Regions from separate parts of the Streptomyces sp. NPDC050732 genome, predicted to be linked through region 1. Evidence: riboswitches for the same ligand, from Rfam matches in the RefSeq annotation. Region 1 holds a riboswitch; each other region holds the start of a gene.
The links. Region 1 has a riboswitch for cobalamin ahead of AB0H82_RS09470 (energy-coupling factor ABC transporter permease). Riboswitches for the same ligand answer to the same signal wherever they lie in the genome.

Region 1 (5,536 bases):
TCGACTACCAGTTGGGCGGCCCGTACGCGCCGCCGCCGAAGGTGCGCGCCGTCTCGCGCGACCGCACCGCCGACCCCGTTCCGGGCCGCTACAACATCTGTTACGTCAACGCCTTCCAGGCCCAGCCGGGCAAGGAGGCGGCGCGCTGGTGGCAGCGCGAGCACGGTTCTCTTCTCCTGCGCGACGAGGGGGGCCGCAAGGTCGTCGACGAGGACTGGCAGGAGCCTCTGCTCGACATCTCCACGGAGAAGAAGCGCGCGGCCCTCGCCGAGATCGTCGGCTCGTGGATCGACGGCTGCGCGAAGGCGGGCTTCGACGCGGTGGAGCCCGACAACCTCGACTCCTACGAACGCTCGGACGGCCTGCTCACCACCGACGACGCGGCCGCGTTCGCCCGCCTCCTCGCCCAGCGCGCGCACCGGCAGGGCCTGGCCATCGCCCAGAAGAACACCACCGACCTGCTGGACCGCCGCGAGCGGATCGGCTTCGACTTCGCCGTGACCGAGGAGTGCGCGCGCTACAAGGAGTGCCAGGACTTCGCGTCCGCGTACGACGGGAAGGTCTTCGACATCGAGTACGTGACGAAGGACTTCGACACCGCCTGCCGCACCTGGGGCGAGAAGCTGTCCGTGACACTGCGCGACCGCGATGTCCTGGCCGCCGGCGAGGACGGCTACGTGTACCGGCACTGCTGAGAGCCCCGGCCGCGGGCTCCGGCAGCCAGGGCCGCCAACTCCTCCGCCGTACGCGGCGCCTTCCCCGCCTCCGCCTCCCCCGCGAGGCCGCACGTGCGCAGCAGCTCGCCGACGGCGATGCCCCACGGCAGGTGCAGCCCGGCCGCGGCCAGGAGGTCCCGCCGGGCCAGCGTCTCGGCCACCGGTCCCGTCCGCACCCCGGAGGGTGTGAGCAGCGCCGCGTCGTCGGCCCAGCGCAGGGCCAGATCGACGTCATGGGTCGCCATGACCACGGTCGTCCCGGCGTCCCGCAGCCGCCGCAGGGTGGCGAGGAGGCGTTCCTGGCCGTCGGGGTCGAGGCCCGCGGTCGGCTCGTCGAGGATGAGCACGCGGGGGCGCATCGCCACGGCTCCGGCGATGGCGGTCCGCTTCCGCTGGCCGTAGGAGAGCAGATGGGTGGGCCGGTCGGCGAGGGCGGCGATGTCGAGGGCGGCGAGCGCCTCGGCGACCCGGGCCCGGACCTCGGTGTCGGACAGGCCGAGGTTCAAGGGGCCGAAGGAGACGTCCTGTTCGACCGAGGCGGCGAACAGCTGGTCGTCCGGGTCCTGCACCACCAGCTGCACGGTCGTGCGCAGCCGGGTCAGGCCCTTGCGGCCGTACGTGACGGGGACGCCCTCGACCGTCAACTCGCCGGAGGCGGGCCGCAGGCCGCCGCTGAGCAGTCGCATGAGGGTGGTCTTGCCGCTGCCGTTGCGGCCGAGCAGGGCGAGGGCACGGCCCTCGACGACATCGAAGTCCAGGCCGCTGAGCACGGTGGGCCCGTCCTCGTACGCGTAGGACACCGCGCGGAGAGCGACCAAGGGCCGACCCGGGGTGCTCGTGGCACTCGTGGCACCCGTGGTGCTCATGGAAGGAACCTTTCCAGTACGAGGGTCAGGGCCACCAGGCCCATGAGGAGTGCCGCGCCCGCGGCGATGAAGGGCCGGGAGATGCGGGCCTCGGGCACGAGGACGCGCAGGGTGCCGTCGTAGCCGCGCCCGGCGAGCCCGGCCTGCAGCCGGCTCGCCCGGTCGAAGGCGCGCACGAACGCGGTGGCGCCGAGACCGGCGAGCGAGCGCCAGGTGGCGGCACGCGTGGTGTGGCCGAGCCGGGCGGCCTGCGCCTGCCGGATCCGGCCCATGGAGTCCAGGAGCAGGAAGCTCATCCGGTACGTGACGAGTGCCACGTCCACGACCGGCGCGGGCACCCCCGCCTTCACCAGGCGGGGCAGCAGGTCCGACATGGGTGTGGTGAAGGCGAACAGGAGCACGCCGAGCGAGGCCGCGGAGGTCCGCAGGAGCAGACCGCCCGCGCGCGCCGGGCCGCCGTCCGCGAACGCCACGAACCCGTCGGGGCCGCCGACCTGGACGAGCAGGGTCAGTGCGCCGGTCACGCAGAAGCCGAGCGGCACGCGGTAGGCGCGCCACAGCTTGCCGGGCGGCACGCCCGCCGGGCCGAGCAGCAGGGCGAGCGCGGCGACCAGCACCAGGACGGCGCCCGGCCAGGGCGGCAGCGAGATCGCCAGGACGGTGAGGCCGATACCGAGCACGGCCTTGTCCACGGGATGCCGGCGGCGCCAGCGACTGCTGTGCGCCGCCGCGTCGATGGGCAGCACGCCGGGTCAGACCCGCTCGGTCCCGGGCCGGGGGCCGCCCGCGTCGACCGGCTCGTCGGAGCCGTCCGACGCCTCCAGCCTTGCCGCCTCCGGCTGGTCCGCTTCCGTGCGCGCCTGTTCCGCGCCCTGGCGGCGGCCCTTGCGCAGCCCGAAGTAGTAGGCGAGGACGCCCGCGCCGATGGCCGCCTGGAGGGCGAACAGCGCCGACTCGACTTCGCCGGACGGGGGTTCGTACAGCGGTGAGAACCACGGTTCGTAGTCCGGTTCGATCTCGGTGATCGCCGTCTCGGCCTGGGCGTCGGCACCGGCGAACGGCTCTTCCTCGTCGTCGCCGAGGCCGAGCGCCAGGGGCAGCACCGCGAGCGCGGCGACGATGAGGAGCAGCAATGTGTTGATCTTCGCGTTCCGGCTCATCAGGCGCTGGCCCCCGTCTGCGTCTCGGACGTCTCGGATGTCTTGGACGTCTCGGTGGTCTTCGGCGTCCCGGTCGTGTCGGGCGTCTCGGGCGTCGTGGCGCTTCGCTTGCCCCGCAGCAGTACGCCGAGGCGGGTGAGTTCGCCCTTGCTGGACTGCACGAGCAGGCGCATCACCAGGACGGTGAGCAGGCCCTCGCTGACCGCCAGGGGGATCTGGGTGACGGCGAAGATGCCGCCGAACTTGCCCAGGGCGCCCAGGAATCCGCTGCCGGGGTCGGGGAACGCCAGGGCCAGCTGGACGCTGGTGACGCAGTACGTGGTCAGGTCGGCGACGAACGCCCCGAAGAACACGGTGACCATGAGCGGCACGTCGTACCGCCTGAGGAGCCGGTAGACCGCGTAACCCGCCCAGGGGCCGATGATCGCCATGGAGAACACGTTGGCGCCCAGGGTGGTGAGTCCGCCGTGGGCGAGCAGCAGTGCCTGGAAGAGCAGGGTGATGGTGCCGAGCACCGTCATGATCGGTGGCCGGAACAGGATCGCCCCGAGCCCGGTCCCCGTCGGGTGCGAGCAACTGCCCGTCACCGAGGGGATCTTCAACGCGGAAAGGACGAACGTGAAGGCCCCGGAGGCACCGAGGAGCAGTGTGCTCTCCGGGTGCTCCTTGACTTCACGGGTCAGGGAGCGGACTCCGTGGACGACGAACGGCGCGGACGCTACGCCCCAGGCGATCGCGTGCGCCGGCGGGAGGAAACCCTCGGCTATGTGCATGGCTCAGCAGACCCTCTCCAGCACCTCGTGGATGGACAACGTGCCTTGGCCGGTCTCCTGGCTGACGGGTCGTACCGACCGGACTCCGCCTTCCCGGGTACGTGTGCACCCAGTGGCTGCCGCTAGGGCTGGAGCCGGACTTCCCGATCACAGTGGCGAGGGCCGCACCGGCATCACACCGGATTTCCCGAGCACCAAGGCGTGGTGACACTAGTGCGCAAAGATCTGCCTGACAACTTGCGCGGTGGTCGCGGCGGTGGCACACCCGAGCGCACACCACCACCGCGTACGCCCCTGCTCAGAGGCCGTCCGCCCGGTCAGAAGAATTCGTCGAGCAGCCGGTAGAAGTCCAGTTTCCCCTTGTCGGCCTCGACCGCCGCCCGCTCCTCGTACCGCCGCAGGAACCGTTCGGCACACCCGGGCCCGAACCAGGGGTCCTCCTCGTGCGTCAACTCCCGCAGCAGGATGGCGAGATCGGTGTGCCGGTCCGCCCTGCCGAGCCGGGCGACGTCGATGACTCCGGTGACGCGGCAGGTGCCGGGGTCGAGCAGGACGTTCTCCGGGGTGAGGTCGCCGTGGGTGACGACCGGGTCCTCCGCCGCCGGGCGGGTGCGGCGCAGCTCGTCGAGGAGGCGCTGCCCGGTCCAGCCGGCGCGATCCTCGTCGAGGTCGTCCAGGTCCAGGAGGTTCTCGGCCACATTGCGGGCGGCCTGCTCCATGGTGACCGGCAGGGTGCGGTCGAACGGGCAGCCCTCCGGGGGCAGTCGGTGCAGGGCCACGGCGAGGTCGGCGAGCGACTCGGCCACCGCGAACCGCTGCTCCGGTGGCCACTCGTCGGCGGCCGGCCTGCCGGGCACCGCCTCCGTCACCAGCCATGCCACGTGGTCGTCGGCGCCCCGCTCGACGATGCGCGGCACGGGGATGCCCCGGCCGGCGAGCCAGGCCAGGCGGTCGGCCTCGCCCGGCAGGTCGGAGGGCGAGCCGTCGTACGTGACCGGGGCGGTCTTCACGTACAACTCGGGTTCGCTCGCGCCCGTTCCGGTGAGGTGGTGCACCTCGGCGCCCGACGCGCCGTCCGTCGCGGGGGTCCATCGGTACGCGGCGTACCTCCGCCGCAGCTCGCTGCTCATGATCGGCATCATGGCAGGCGGCTCCCCGCGGCTCCCACTCGATATTTCGGGGGGGCGTTGCTCCATTGCCGATGCGAACGTCAACGGTTCGCGGCGAAGGTCATCTCCCCTGGAGCCGGGCGGCGGCTTCTCTGGTCGCCGGCATCTCGGCGCTCAGGGGCACGCCGGGGCAGAACGTGGCGTAGCCGTCCTTGTGGGCCGCGACCGTGTGGAAGACCGCCTGGGTCGACGCCCGCGAGGCCGAGCTTCCAGCCAGCGAGCGCCGCGACGCCCGTCGAACCCCGGTTGAAGCCCCGCGCGTGCGCCCCGACGACAGGCTTGTCGATGCCGCCCGCGCGCTGCGCGGGGGCGCCGCGCGGAACGCCGCGTACGACGAGGGCACCGGGCGCGCGGGCCGAGCGGCGGCGGGCATGACGGAGCGGTGTCCGGGGACGGTCGTCGGAGGGAGGTTCCGCGGTCGTCGGCGGGCACCGCGGGGTCGACGCCTGCCGCGCAGGCCAGCAGCAGGCCGACGGCCGTCGCACCGGGCAGCACCCCCAGCGCGCCGCGCAGGGCGTGGGGCACCCGCGACGCGGACCGCGCGGGGAGGACACACATGGTGTCAGCTTCCGGCCGGCGCGCCCGGACGGCTGCGGCAGTCGGCGCAACCGGCGGGACCCGTCGGCGGACGCGGGGAAAAAGAACCGGGCGGGCCGGCCGGGACGCTCCCCCACTGGTCAGTGGGGGTGTCCCGGCCGGCCCGCCCGTGCGGGGCGGCGGTGTGTCACCGGCCCACGGGTGCGAGCTCCCGGTCCGTCTCGGCGTCCGGCGAACCGGTGTCACCGAGGTTCTTGTGGAGCTTCTCGCCCTCCACGTCCACGTTCGGCAGCGCCTTGTCCAGCCAGCGCGGCA
Region 2 (5,536 bases), on a different contig from region 1:
GGAAGCGGGCGGCGTGCAGGCCGAGGACGGTGGCGCCCTCCTCCCCGGCGAGGAGCAGGTCGAGGGGCCGGGCCATGGACACCAGGAGGGCGGTGCCGAGGACGAGGGTGACGCAGGGCAGGGCGAGCATGTCCCAGCGGGCGCTGCCGAGGCCGCCCAGCGTCCAGTACAGGACTTCCTTGAGGTGGTCCGCGCTGTCGGCGGTGACGAGGATGAGGCTGGTCAGCGCGGTCAGGATGTACGAGACGGCGACGCCCGCGAGGATCAGGCGCCCGGTGGCGAAGCTGCCGCCGCCGCGGGCCAGGGCGTAGACGAGGACCAGCGAGAGCAGCGCGCCCGCGAAGGAGGCGGCCGGGATCGTGACGGCGGTCGACAGGGCGGCGCCGAGGCCGAAGACGCCGCCGAGGACGATCGCGCAGACCGCGCCGACGGAGGCGCCCGAGGAGACGCCGAGCAGGAACGGGTCGGCGAGGGGGTTGCGGACGAGGGCTTGCAGCACGGTGCCGATGACGGCGAGCCCGGCGCCCACGGTGGCCCCCAGGATGACCCTGGGGAGTCTCACGTCGAGCACGATGGTGCGGAACGGGGAGGGTTCCGCGCGGCCCGACAGGATCTCGACGACCTGGCTCGGCGGGATGCGGACGGAGCCGAGCGCCAGGCCGGCGATCGTCGCCGCGACGAGGGCGGCAGTGAGTACCGTCAGGACGGCCAGGTGCCGCCCCCGTGGCCCCCGTCTGTCGCCCTTCGGGCTCGTCCTCAAACGCCGGACGGGCTGAAACTCCCGCAGCGCGCTCACAGCTGTGCCGCCAGCTTCCTCACCGCCTCGGGTGCTCGTACTCCCGTGACCATGTCCGACAGCCGCAGCACCGCGAAGCGCTTGTTCTTGACGGCCGGGACGTCCTTGAGGGCCGGGTCCTCCAGGAGGCGCTTCTTCTTCTGAGCGACGGTCGTGGCGCCGTAGTCGAGGATCAGGATGACCTCGGGGCGGCGCTCGACGACCTTCTCCCAGGACGCGTCACTGAAGGACTTGTCGACGTCGGCGAAGACGTTGCGGCCGCCTGCCCGCTCGATGATGTCGTTGCCGATGCCGCGGCCGCCGGCCGTGAACGCCGTCTTGTCACCGCTGTCGTAGACGAAGACGGGGGCCGGCTTCTCGCTCTGTGCCTTCTTCGCCGTGGCGCCCAGTTCGCGCTTCGCCCCGCTCACCCATGTCTCGGCGCGCCCGCGCACACCGAAGGTGGCGCCGACCTCACGGACCTCGCGGTAGACGTCGTCCATGGTGAGGGCGCGCTCGGCGCAGCCCTCTACGTTGAGGCGGCTTTCGATGCCGGACTTGGCGAGCGCCGAGCGGCTGCGGCCGTCGCCGGCGAGGAAGGCGCTGGCGTAACCGCCGTAGACGAAGTCGGGGTTGGCGGCGAGCAGCTTCTCGTAGGAGGGGTACTCCTTGGCGAGCACGGGGACCGACTTGTAGGCCTTCTCATACTTCGGGAGGACCTTGTCGTCGAGGTAGGCCGTGCCGGCGATGTGGTCCTTCAGGCCGAGTTCCAGCATCACTTCGGTGGTGTGCTGGTTCATGGTGACGGCGCGCTTCGGAGGCGCGTCGTACGTGGTCTTCACACCGCAGTTGGTGACGGTGTACGGGAACCCGGCGGCCTTGGCGGCGGGCTTTCCCGAGTCGTCGCCACCGGATGAGGCGGAGCATGCGGCGAGCGGGGCCAGCAGGGCCGCGGCGGTGAGTACGCGAAGGGCGCGGGACATGGCTGAACTGCCTCCTCCAGGGGATTTCCGCGTCCCCTGCGTCGTGTGGAGGAAGGCGGCAGGTCAGTTCCTGACTTCCCCCGCCCCGGCCTGCGCGGCCGGGTACGGGGTCACAGTGGCGGGACCGTGCCGGGTTCGCACCGGCTTCCTGGGTCCTGCCGCCCTCATGAGTAAAGCTCAGTATGCCTGTACGACCTTTACCTCTTCCTCGGTGACCTCGCCGTCGACGATCCGGTACGAGCGGAACTGGAAGGGGCCCGCGTCGTCGGTGTCGGCCGTGGAGACCAGGACGTAGTGGGCGCCGGGTTCGTTGGCGTACGTGATGTCGGTGCGCGAGGGGTAGGCCTCGGTCGCGGTGTGCGAGTGGTAGATGATCACCGGCTCCTCGTCGCGGTCGTCGAGATCGCGGTAGAGCTTGAGCAGGTCGCCCGAGTCGAACTCGTAGAACGTGGGCGAGCGCGCGGCGTTGAGCATCGGGATGAACCGCTCGGGGCGGCCGGTGCCCGCCGGGCCCGCGACCATGCCGCACGCCTCGTCGGGGTGGTCCTGGCGCGCGTGCGCGACGATCTGGTCGTGGAGGGCCTGGGTGATGGTCAGCATGGCGCCAGGATAAGCAGAGGGGCCCGCGCGTACCGGAGTGTGGTACGAGCGGGCCCGAATGCTGGACAGCGGCCTTGGGGTGCCGGTCAGTCCTTGGAGACGCGGTCGCTGTCGGAGAGGCCGACCTTCCGCTTGTTGAAGGCCGCGGCCTGCGGGTTGCGGCTCTTGAGGACCAGGTAGGAGACACCGAGGATCGCGGCCCAGACCGGAGCGGCGTACAGCGAGATCCGCGCGTCCTTGTCGACGCCCATCATCACGATGACCATGCCGATGAAGAGGAGGGCGAACCAGCTGGTGTACGGGGCGCCCGGGGCCCGGAAGGTGGACTGCGGCAGCTCGCCGCGGTCGGCCTTGCGGCGGTAGCGGATCTGGCAGGCCAGGATCATGATCCAGGCCCACATGCCGGAGATGGTGGCGAAGGAGACGACGTAGTTGAACGCCTCGCCCGGCCACTGGTAGTTGATCCAGACGCCGACCAGCATGAACGCGGCGGAGGCCGTGGTGCCGATCAGCGGCAGGCCGTTCTTCGTGAGCTTGGTGAAAAACTTCGGGCCCTGGCCGTTGAGCGCGAGGTCGCGCAGCATGCGGCCGGTGGAGTACATGCCGGAGTTGCAGGAGGAGAGTGCGGCGGTGAGGACCACGAAGTTCACGATCGCGGCGCCGACGCCGAGGCCCATCTTCTCGAAGGCGGCGACGAACGGCGAGACGCCGGGCTGGAAGTGCGTCCACGGCACGACCGACAGGATCATGATGAGCGCGCCGACGTAGAAGACGGCGATGCGCCACGGCACGGTGTTGATGGCCTTGGGCAGGACGGTCTTCGGGTCCTTGGACTCGCCCGCGGTGACGCCGACGAGCTCGACGGCGAGGAAGGCGAACATCACGATCTGCAGCGTCATCAGCGTGGAGCCGATGCCGTTCGGGAAGAAGCCGCCCTGGTTCCACAGGTGGGCGACGGTCGCGGTGTCACCGGCGTCGGAGAAGCCGATGGTGAGGATGCCGATGCAGATCAGGATCATGCCGATGATGGCGGTGACCTTGACCATCGAGAACCAGAACTCCAGCTCACCGAAGAGCTTCACGGAGATGAGGTTCGCGCCGTACAGGATGACCGTGAAGATGAGCGCGTACGCCCATTGTGGAACGGATCCGTGTGTCCAGTACTGCATGTACTGGGCGGCCGCTGTCACTTCGGTGATGCCGGTGACGACCCAGAAGAGCCAGTACGTCCAGCCGGTCACGAATCCGAAGAACGGGCCCATGAACTCACGGGCGTACTCCGAGAAGGAGCCCGAGACGGGGCGGTACATGAGGAGCTCGCCGAGCGCCCGCATGATGAAGAAGATGACGAGGCCCGCGATGGCGTACGCCAGGATGAGGCTGGGGCCGGCCTTGTGAATGGCCTTGCCCGCGCCGAGGAACAGGCCGGTGCCGATGGCACCGCCGATCGCGATCATCTGGATCTGCCGGGCTCCGAGCCCGCGCTGGTAGCCCTCGCCGGACGAGCCGTCCTGCGCGACACCGTTGCCGCCGTGCTCGTCGTGGTGCTCTTCGACCTGCACTGAGGTCATGGTGACGCCTTTCTCCATGCTGATCCGCGCCCGCACATCTGCGTTGTGGCTGCGGACCAGGTCCTGATCCCCCCGGATACGAATGGAGTGCTACCGGCGGTCTGCCGGCTGAAGCGCCCCCGGCGACATGGGTGGCGTCACCGAGTGGTCGTGAAGATTTATCACGGTGGCAACAGTGAGGGAATGCGACAGAATCAGCCAACTGTGACGCAGGCCACAAGAAGAAGCGGGCAAATCGCCCTCGGCGCCACAAAGGCGGGCAATGAAGTGACGCGATCGTTATCCGGATTTGAGCATCCGCTGAGCGAACGGCCGGCGAGTGAACACAACCTGTCCACTACAACAAAATTCGCTGTCCTCTGCAACGACTATCGCCGACTTCAGTCCAGCAACGTCCCGACCAGCGTTTCCTGCAGTCCGCCCAGCCAGAGGTAGGCCATCACCATCGGCTTGCGGGGGTCGGAGTCCGGCAGCCGGTAGAGCAGATCCGCGTCCTCCTCGTCGCTGACCTCCAGGCGCGTACCGATCGCGAGGCGCAGGTCGTTGAGGGCTCCCAGCCAGTGCCGCGACTCCTCGACCGACAGTTTCAGGACAGCTCCGCCCTCGCCCGACGCCGTCATCGAGTCGAGCGAGCGGATCACGGCCAAGGCGTCGTCGCGCTTCTTGGCCCGCAGGTCGTTCTCCGTGAAGCGGCGGAATTCCGCCGAGTACGCCCGGAGTTCGTCCGCGTCGCTCGCCCCGTCCTCGCTTCCGGGGCCGCCGTAGGCGTCGGGCAGCAGGCGCTTCATCACCGGGTCGGACGGCGGCTCGCTCGGCCCCTCGGCGAAGAGCTCCGCGAGCGGGTCGTCGGAGACCTCGCCGCCCGGCCCCGGACCGATCAGCTCCAGGAGCTGCACGGCGAGGGAGCGGATGATCGAGACCTCGACCTCGTCGAGCGCGACGGCGGCGCCGCCCCCTGGAATCGCTTCGAATTGTCCTGGCATCAGATGCGTCGCCACTTCCGGTCCGCTGCTTCCGGTCCGCTACTTGCGGTCCTGCTGAAGGGTGGCCCACAGCCCGTATCCGTGCATGGCCTGTACGTCGCGCTCCATCTCCTCGCGGGTGCCGGTGGAGACGACCGCACGGCCCTTCTGGTGCACGTCCATCATCAGCTTCGTGGCCTTCTCCTTCGAGTACCCGAAGTACGTCTGGAACACGTACGTCACGTAGCTCATCAGGTTGACCGGGTCGTTGTGCACGAGCGTGATCCAGGGGACGTCCGGTTCGGGGACGACGAGTGTCTCCTCGTCCGATTCCGGGCGTGTGATTTCTGCGGGAGCCGTACTCACCTGCCCCATGCTGCCACCCCGGACGGGCCCTCGCACAAATGGCCTCCCCTCCCGGCCCTTGAAATCGTCAGAGTGACGAGATTGGGGGTAGCATCCGTCATATGAACACAGCGGACCTTGGGCTGCCGGTGGATGTTCCGTCGACGGCGCTCTTCACGGACCAGTACGAGCTGACGATGCTGCAGGCCGCGCTGCGGGCCGGTACCGGCGACCGGCGTTCGGTCTTCGAGGTCTTCACCCGCAGACTGCCCGAGGGGCGGCGCTACGGCGTGGTGGCCG
Region 3 (5,536 bases), on a different contig from region 1:
TCGGCGTACGAACGGTACGTGGCTCATATGCGCCGGGACCATCCGGCCGCAACCGTCCCCAGCCGCCGCGCATTCGAGCGCATGCGGGCAGACCAGCAGGAGTCGGACCCCCGGCAGGGATTCCGCTGCTGCTGAGCAGGCATATCGACCACACAGTCACTCGTCCGTTATCCGGACAGGGGTTCCATAGATCAAGACTCTCGCTTAGATTTCCCGCACGTTAAGCATGGGATAAGTGAGGGAACGGAGCCGCGATATGTCAGATGCGCCTGAAGTGAACAGACCGGTCGTCACGCCGGTCCGCGTGGTCATCGCCGTCTGCCTTGTCGCGCCGTTCGTGGCGATGCTGTGGGTGAGCTCCTACGCCAAGATCGAGCCGACCTTCATCGGCATCCCGTTCTTCTACTGGTACCAGATGCTCTGGGTGCTCATCTCCACGCTGCTCACGATGATCGCTTACAAGCTGTGGCAGCGTGACCAGCGCGCCCGCAAGGAAGGGGCGCGGTCATGAAGGACGGAGTCAACGGCGTCGCCCTCGCCGTCTTCATCTTCTTCTTCCTCGCGGTCACGGTCATGGGCTTCCTCGCCGCCCGCTGGCGCAAGGCCGAGAACGACCAGAGCCTGGACGAATGGGGCCTCGGCGGACGGTCGTTCGGCACCTGGGTCACCTGGTTCCTGCTCGGCGGCGACCTCTACACCGCTTACACGTTCGTGGCCGTCCCCGCGGCGATCTACGCGGCGGGCGCGGCCGGCTTCTTCGCCGTGCCGTACACGATCCTCGTCTACCCGCTGATCTTCACCTTCCTGCCGCGCCTCTGGTCGGTCTCGCACAAGCACGGCTATGTGACCACCTCCGACTTCGTGCGCGGGCGCTTCGGCTCCAAGGGGCTCTCGCTGGCGGTCGCGGTCACCGGCATCCTCGCCACGATGCCGTACATCGCGCTCCAACTGGTCGGCATCCAGGCCGTCCTGGACGTCATGGGGATCGGCGGCGGACCCGACACCAACTGGTTCATCAAGGACCTGCCGCTGCTGATCGCGTTCGCGGTGCTCGCCGCCTACACGTACTCGTCGGGGCTGCGCGCGCCCGCACTGATCGCGTTCGTGAAGGACGGCCTGATCTACCTCGTCATCGTCGTCGCGATCATCTACATCCCGATCAAGCTCGGCGGCTTCGACGACATCTTCGCCACGGCGGGCGAGGCGTTCTCGCAGACCAACCCGGCGACCGACAAGCCGCGCGGCGCGCTCGCCCCGCCGGAGGCCGGTCAGTGGACGTACGCGACGCTGGCGCTCGGCTCGGCCCTCGCGCTCTTCATGTACCCGCACTCGATCACGGCGACGCTCTCCTCCAAGAGCCGCGACGTGATCCGCCGCAACACCACGATCCTGCCCCTGTACTCCCTGATGCTGGGCCTGCTCGCGCTGCTCGGCTTCATGGCGATCGCGGCCGGGGTCAAGGTCGAGAACGGCCAGCTGGCGATCCCGCAGCTCTTCGAGGACATGTTCCCCGACTGGTTCACGGGTGTCGCCTTCGCCGCGATCGGCATCGGCGCGCTCGTCCCGGCCGCCATCATGTCCATCGCGGCCGCGAACCTCTTCACCAGGAACATCTACAAGGACTTCCTCAAGCCCGACGCGACGCCCGAGCAGGAGACCAAGGTCTCCAAGCTGGTCTCGCTCATGGTGAAGGTGGGCGCCCTCGTCTTCGTCCTCGGCATGGACAAGACCGTCGCGATCAACTTCCAGCTCCTGGGCGGCATCTGGATCCTGCAGACGATGCCCGCGCTGGTCGGCGGCCTGTTCACCCGGTGGTTCCACCGCTGGGCGCTGCTCGCGGGCTGGGCGGTCGGCATGGTCTACGGCACGCTCGCCGCGTACGGCGTCGCCTCGCCCACGCAGAAGCACTTCGGCGGCTCCTCCGACACGATCCCCGGCATCGGCGAGATCGGCTACATCGGCCTCACCGCGTTCGTCCTGAACGTGGTCGTGACCGTGGTCCTCACCTTCGTCCTGAAGGCGCTGAAGGCCCCCGAGGGCATCGACGAGACGTCGCCGGAGGACTACACGGCGGACGCGGGCGACCCCGGCGTCATCCAGGAACTGCCGAAGGCGACGGCGGGCGCCGGGCACTGAACCACCCCCTCCCGCACGTGACATGGGCCGCCGGAAAAACCGGCGGCCCTTTGTCGTACTCCTGTTGCACACTTCGCCCCATGGACTTCACGATCACCATCAGAGGGGCGCACCCCGAGGAGTACGAGGCGCTCGGCGACCTCACCGCACAGGCCTATCTCGACGGCGGACACCTGGACTTCGGGGTGGAGGACCCCTATCTCGCGGTGCTGCGCGACGTGCCGGCGCGGGCGGCGGCGGCCGAGGTCCTGGTGGCCGCGGCGGACGGGAAGATACTCGGCTGCGTCACCTATGTGCCGGCCGGCGGCCCGATGGCCGACATCGCGCGGGCCGACGAGGCGGAGATCCGCATGCTGGCCGTCTCCCCCGGGACGCGGGGCCGGGGTGTGGGCGAGGCGCTCGTACGGGAGTGCGTGCGGCGCGCCGGGGAGGCGGGCCGCAGCGCGCTCGTCCTGTCCACGCAGACCTCCATGCACGCCGCCCACCGGCTGTACGAGCGCCTCGGCTTCGTGCGGACGCCCGAGCGCGACTGGCGGCCGATCGAGACGGTGCCGCTGCTGACGTACGCCTTGAAGCTCTAGGCCTCGGGCTCGCGGGCCGACACAAGATGTGGGCCCGCTTCAGGAGCGCGGCACAAGATGTATGCTCATGCTCGCTGTCGCCGCAGGGGAATCCGGTGCAAGTCCGGAACTGTCCCGCAACGGTAGACGTGTACGCATTTGTCGTGCGCGGAGTCCGAAGACCTGCCGACAGTGCACCCGTGCCGTCCGGCCCGGGTGCCGACCGTCCGGGCCTCGTGGAATGGGCCGGTGGACGCGGTACGCCGCCCTGCCCGGGTGCGCCCGTGTGTGCCGTCCCCTCCCCCAGGCCCAGAGCCGAGCGAGGGAGAGCTCCACGTGACCATCGCGCCTGCCGAACCTGCGTCAGCGCTGTCACCGCAGCCCATCGACAGCACCGAGGGTGCCGACGGACCGGGGGCCGCGCTGCTGCGGACCCTGACCGACCTCACCGCCGACCTCCCCGACACCGACCCCGGCCGGGTCGCCGCCGCCGCGCTGCGCGGCCGGTCGGCCAGAGCCGACGAGGCGGAGCTGCGCGAGCTGGCGACCGAGGCGGCCGCGGGGCTCATCTCCGAGGACCCGGCGTACTCGAAGCTCGCCGCCCGGCTGCTCACCCTCTCCATCGCCGCCGAGGCGGCGTCACAGGGCGTGCGCTCCTTCACCGAGTCGGTCGCCGTCGGCCACCGCGAGGGCCTGATCGCCGACCGCACGGCGTCCTTCGTCACCGCGCACGCGGCCCGGCTCGACGCGCTCGTGGAGGCCGCGCTCGCCGACGGCGCCGACCTCCGCTTCGGCTACTTCGGCCTGCGTACCCTGCACAGCCGCTATCTGCTGCGCCACCCGATCACGCGGCAGGTCATCGAGACGCCGCAGCACTTCATGCTGCGCGTGGCGAGCGGCCTCGCGGAGGACGGGAGCTCCCGCGCGCTGGACGAGGTCGCCGCGCTCTACGGCCTGATGAGCCGCCTGGACTACCTGCCGTCCTCGCCGACGCTCTTCAACTCCGGCACCCGCCACCCGCAGATGTCGTCCTGCTACCTCCTCGACTCCCCGCTGGACGAGCTCGACTCGATCTACGACCGCTACCACCAGGTCGCGCGGCTCTCGAAGCACGCGGGCGGCATCGGTCTTTCGTACTCCCGCATCCGCTCCAGGGGTTCGCTGATCCGCGGGACGAACGGGCACTCCAACGGCATCGTGCCGTTCCTGAAGACCCTGGACGCCTCGGTCGCCGCCGTGAACCAGGGCGGCCGGCGCAAGGGCGCGGCCGCGGTCTACCTGGAGACCTGGCACTCCGACATCGAGGAGTTCCTTGAGCTGCGCGACAACACGGGCGAGGACCAGCGGCGCACGCACAACCTCAACCTCGCGCACTGGATCCCCGACGAGTTCATGCGCCGGGTCGCCGCCGACCAGGAGTGGTCGCTGTTCTCGCCGTCCGACGTGCCCGAGCTCGTCGACCTGTGGGGCGAGGAGTTCGACACGGCGTACCGGAAGGCGGAGGCCGCCGGGCTCGCGAAGAAGACCATGCCGGCCCGGGACCTGTACGGCCGCATGATGCGCACCCTCGCGCAGACCGGCAACGGCTGGATGACGTTCAAGGACGCCGCCAACCGCACCGCCAACCAGACCGCGGAGCCCGGCCACACCGTGCACTCCTCGAACCTCTGCACGGAGATCCTGGAGGTGACGGACGACGGGGAGACGGCCGTCTGCAACCTGGGCTCGGTGAACCTCGGCGCGTTCGTGGACCCGGCCGCCCAGGACATCGACTGGGAGCGGCTCGACGACACCGTCCGCACCGCCGTCACCTTCCTCGACCGCGTCGTCGACATCAACTTCTACCCGACCGAGCAGGCCGGCCGCTCCAACGCCAAGTGGCGCCCGGTGGGCCTCGGCGCCATGGGCCTGCAGGACGTCTTCTTCCAGCTGAAGCTGCCCTTCGACTCCCCCGAGGCGCGCGCCCTCTCCACGCGGATCGCCGAGCGGATCATGCTCGCCGCCTACGAGGCGTCCGCCGGGCTCGCCGAGCGCAACGGGCCGCTCCCCGCCTGGGAGAAGACCCGCACCGCCCGCGGCGTGCTGCACCCCGACCACTACGGCGTCGAGCTGACCTGGCCGGAGCGCTGGGCCGCGCTGCGCGAACGCATCGCCACCACCGGCATGCGCAACTCGCTGCTGCTCGCCATCGCGCCGACCGCGACCATCGCGTCCATCGCGGGCGTCTACGAGTGCATCGAGCCGCAGGTCTCCAACCTCTTCAAGCGCGAGACGCTGTCCGGCGAGTTCCTCCAGGTCAACGCCTATCTGGTGGAGGAGCTGAAGCGGCTCGGCGTGTGGGACGCGCAGACCCGGGAGGCGCTGCGCGAGGCCAACGGCTCGGTGCAGGGCTTCGACTGGATCCCCGAGGACGTGCGTGCGCTGTACCGCACGGCGTGGGAGCTCCCGCAGCGCGGCCTGATCGACATGGCCGCCGCGCGCACCCCGTTCCTCGACCAGGCGCAGTCCCTGAACCTGTTCCTGGAGACGCCGACCATCGGCAAGCTCTCCTCGATGTACGCGTACGCCTGGCAGTCGGGCCTGAAGACCACGTACTACCTGCGCTCGCGCCCCGCCACCCGCATCGCCCGCGCCGCCGGCGGCTCCCAGACCGCCGCCACCGCCCCCGCCCCCGTCCCCGCGCAGGCCACGGCCGAAGAGGCCGTCGCCTGCTCCCTGGAAAACCCCGAGTCCTGCGAGGCCTGCCAGTAATGAGCACGACGACCAACAGCGAGAAGAACCTCCTCGACCCGGGCTTCGAGCTGACCCTGCGCCCCATGCGCTATCCCGACTTCTACGAG

Region 2: it holds a riboswitch for cobalamin, as region 1 does, so the genes downstream of both, AB0H82_RS00505 (ABC transporter substrate-binding protein) here and AB0H82_RS09470 (energy-coupling factor ABC transporter permease) in region 1, are expected to answer to the same signal.
Region 3: it holds a riboswitch for cobalamin, as region 1 does, so the genes downstream of both, AB0H82_RS25065 (ribonucleoside-diphosphate reductase subunit alpha) here and AB0H82_RS09470 (energy-coupling factor ABC transporter permease) in region 1, are expected to answer to the same signal.

The regions. Positions count from the first base shown of each region.
Region 1 is NZ_JBFAHP010000008.1:76,494-82,029, reverse strand. Features, by position in the region: gene AB0H82_RS09490 (endo alpha-1,4 polygalactosaminidase) at 1-695, shown strand, start outside; gene AB0H82_RS09485 (ATP-binding cassette domain-containing protein) at 674-1,582, opposite strand; gene cbiQ (cobalt ECF transporter T component CbiQ) at 1,579-2,328, opposite strand; gene AB0H82_RS09475 (energy-coupling factor ABC transporter substrate-binding protein) at 2,335-2,742, opposite strand; gene AB0H82_RS09470 (energy-coupling factor ABC transporter permease) at 2,742-3,515, opposite strand; cobalamin riboswitch at 3,545-3,729, opposite strand; gene AB0H82_RS09465 (APH(3') family aminoglycoside O-phosphotransferase) at 3,833-4,648, opposite strand; partial or broken gene AB0H82_RS09460 (N-acetylmuramoyl-L-alanine amidase) at 4,746-4,983, opposite strand; gene AB0H82_RS09455 (MMPL family transporter) at 5,409-5,536, opposite strand, start outside.
Region 2 is NZ_JBFAHP010000001.1:122,653-128,188, reverse strand. Features, by position in the region: gene AB0H82_RS00510 (iron ABC transporter permease) at 1-712, opposite strand, end outside; gene AB0H82_RS00505 (ABC transporter substrate-binding protein) at 793-1,758, opposite strand; cobalamin riboswitch at 1,802-1,963, opposite strand; gene AB0H82_RS00500 (M67 family metallopeptidase) at 1,936-2,358, opposite strand; gene AB0H82_RS00495 (amino acid permease) at 2,445-3,929, opposite strand; gene AB0H82_RS00490 (DUF2017 domain-containing protein) at 4,310-4,912, opposite strand; gene clpS (ATP-dependent Clp protease adapter ClpS) at 4,952-5,266, opposite strand; gene AB0H82_RS00480 (nicotinate phosphoribosyltransferase) at 5,359-5,536, shown strand, end outside.
Region 3 is NZ_JBFAHP010000029.1:42,368-47,903, forward strand. Features, by position in the region: gene AB0H82_RS25045 (YbdD/YjiX family protein) at 1-135, shown strand, start outside; gene AB0H82_RS25050 (DUF3311 domain-containing protein) at 257-511, shown strand; gene mctP (monocarboxylate uptake permease MctP) at 508-2,136, shown strand; gene AB0H82_RS25060 (GNAT family N-acetyltransferase) at 2,217-2,717, shown strand; cobalamin riboswitch at 2,772-2,902, shown strand; gene AB0H82_RS25065 (ribonucleoside-diphosphate reductase subunit alpha) at 3,033-5,447, shown strand; gene AB0H82_RS25070 (ribonucleotide-diphosphate reductase subunit beta) at 5,447-5,536, shown strand, end outside.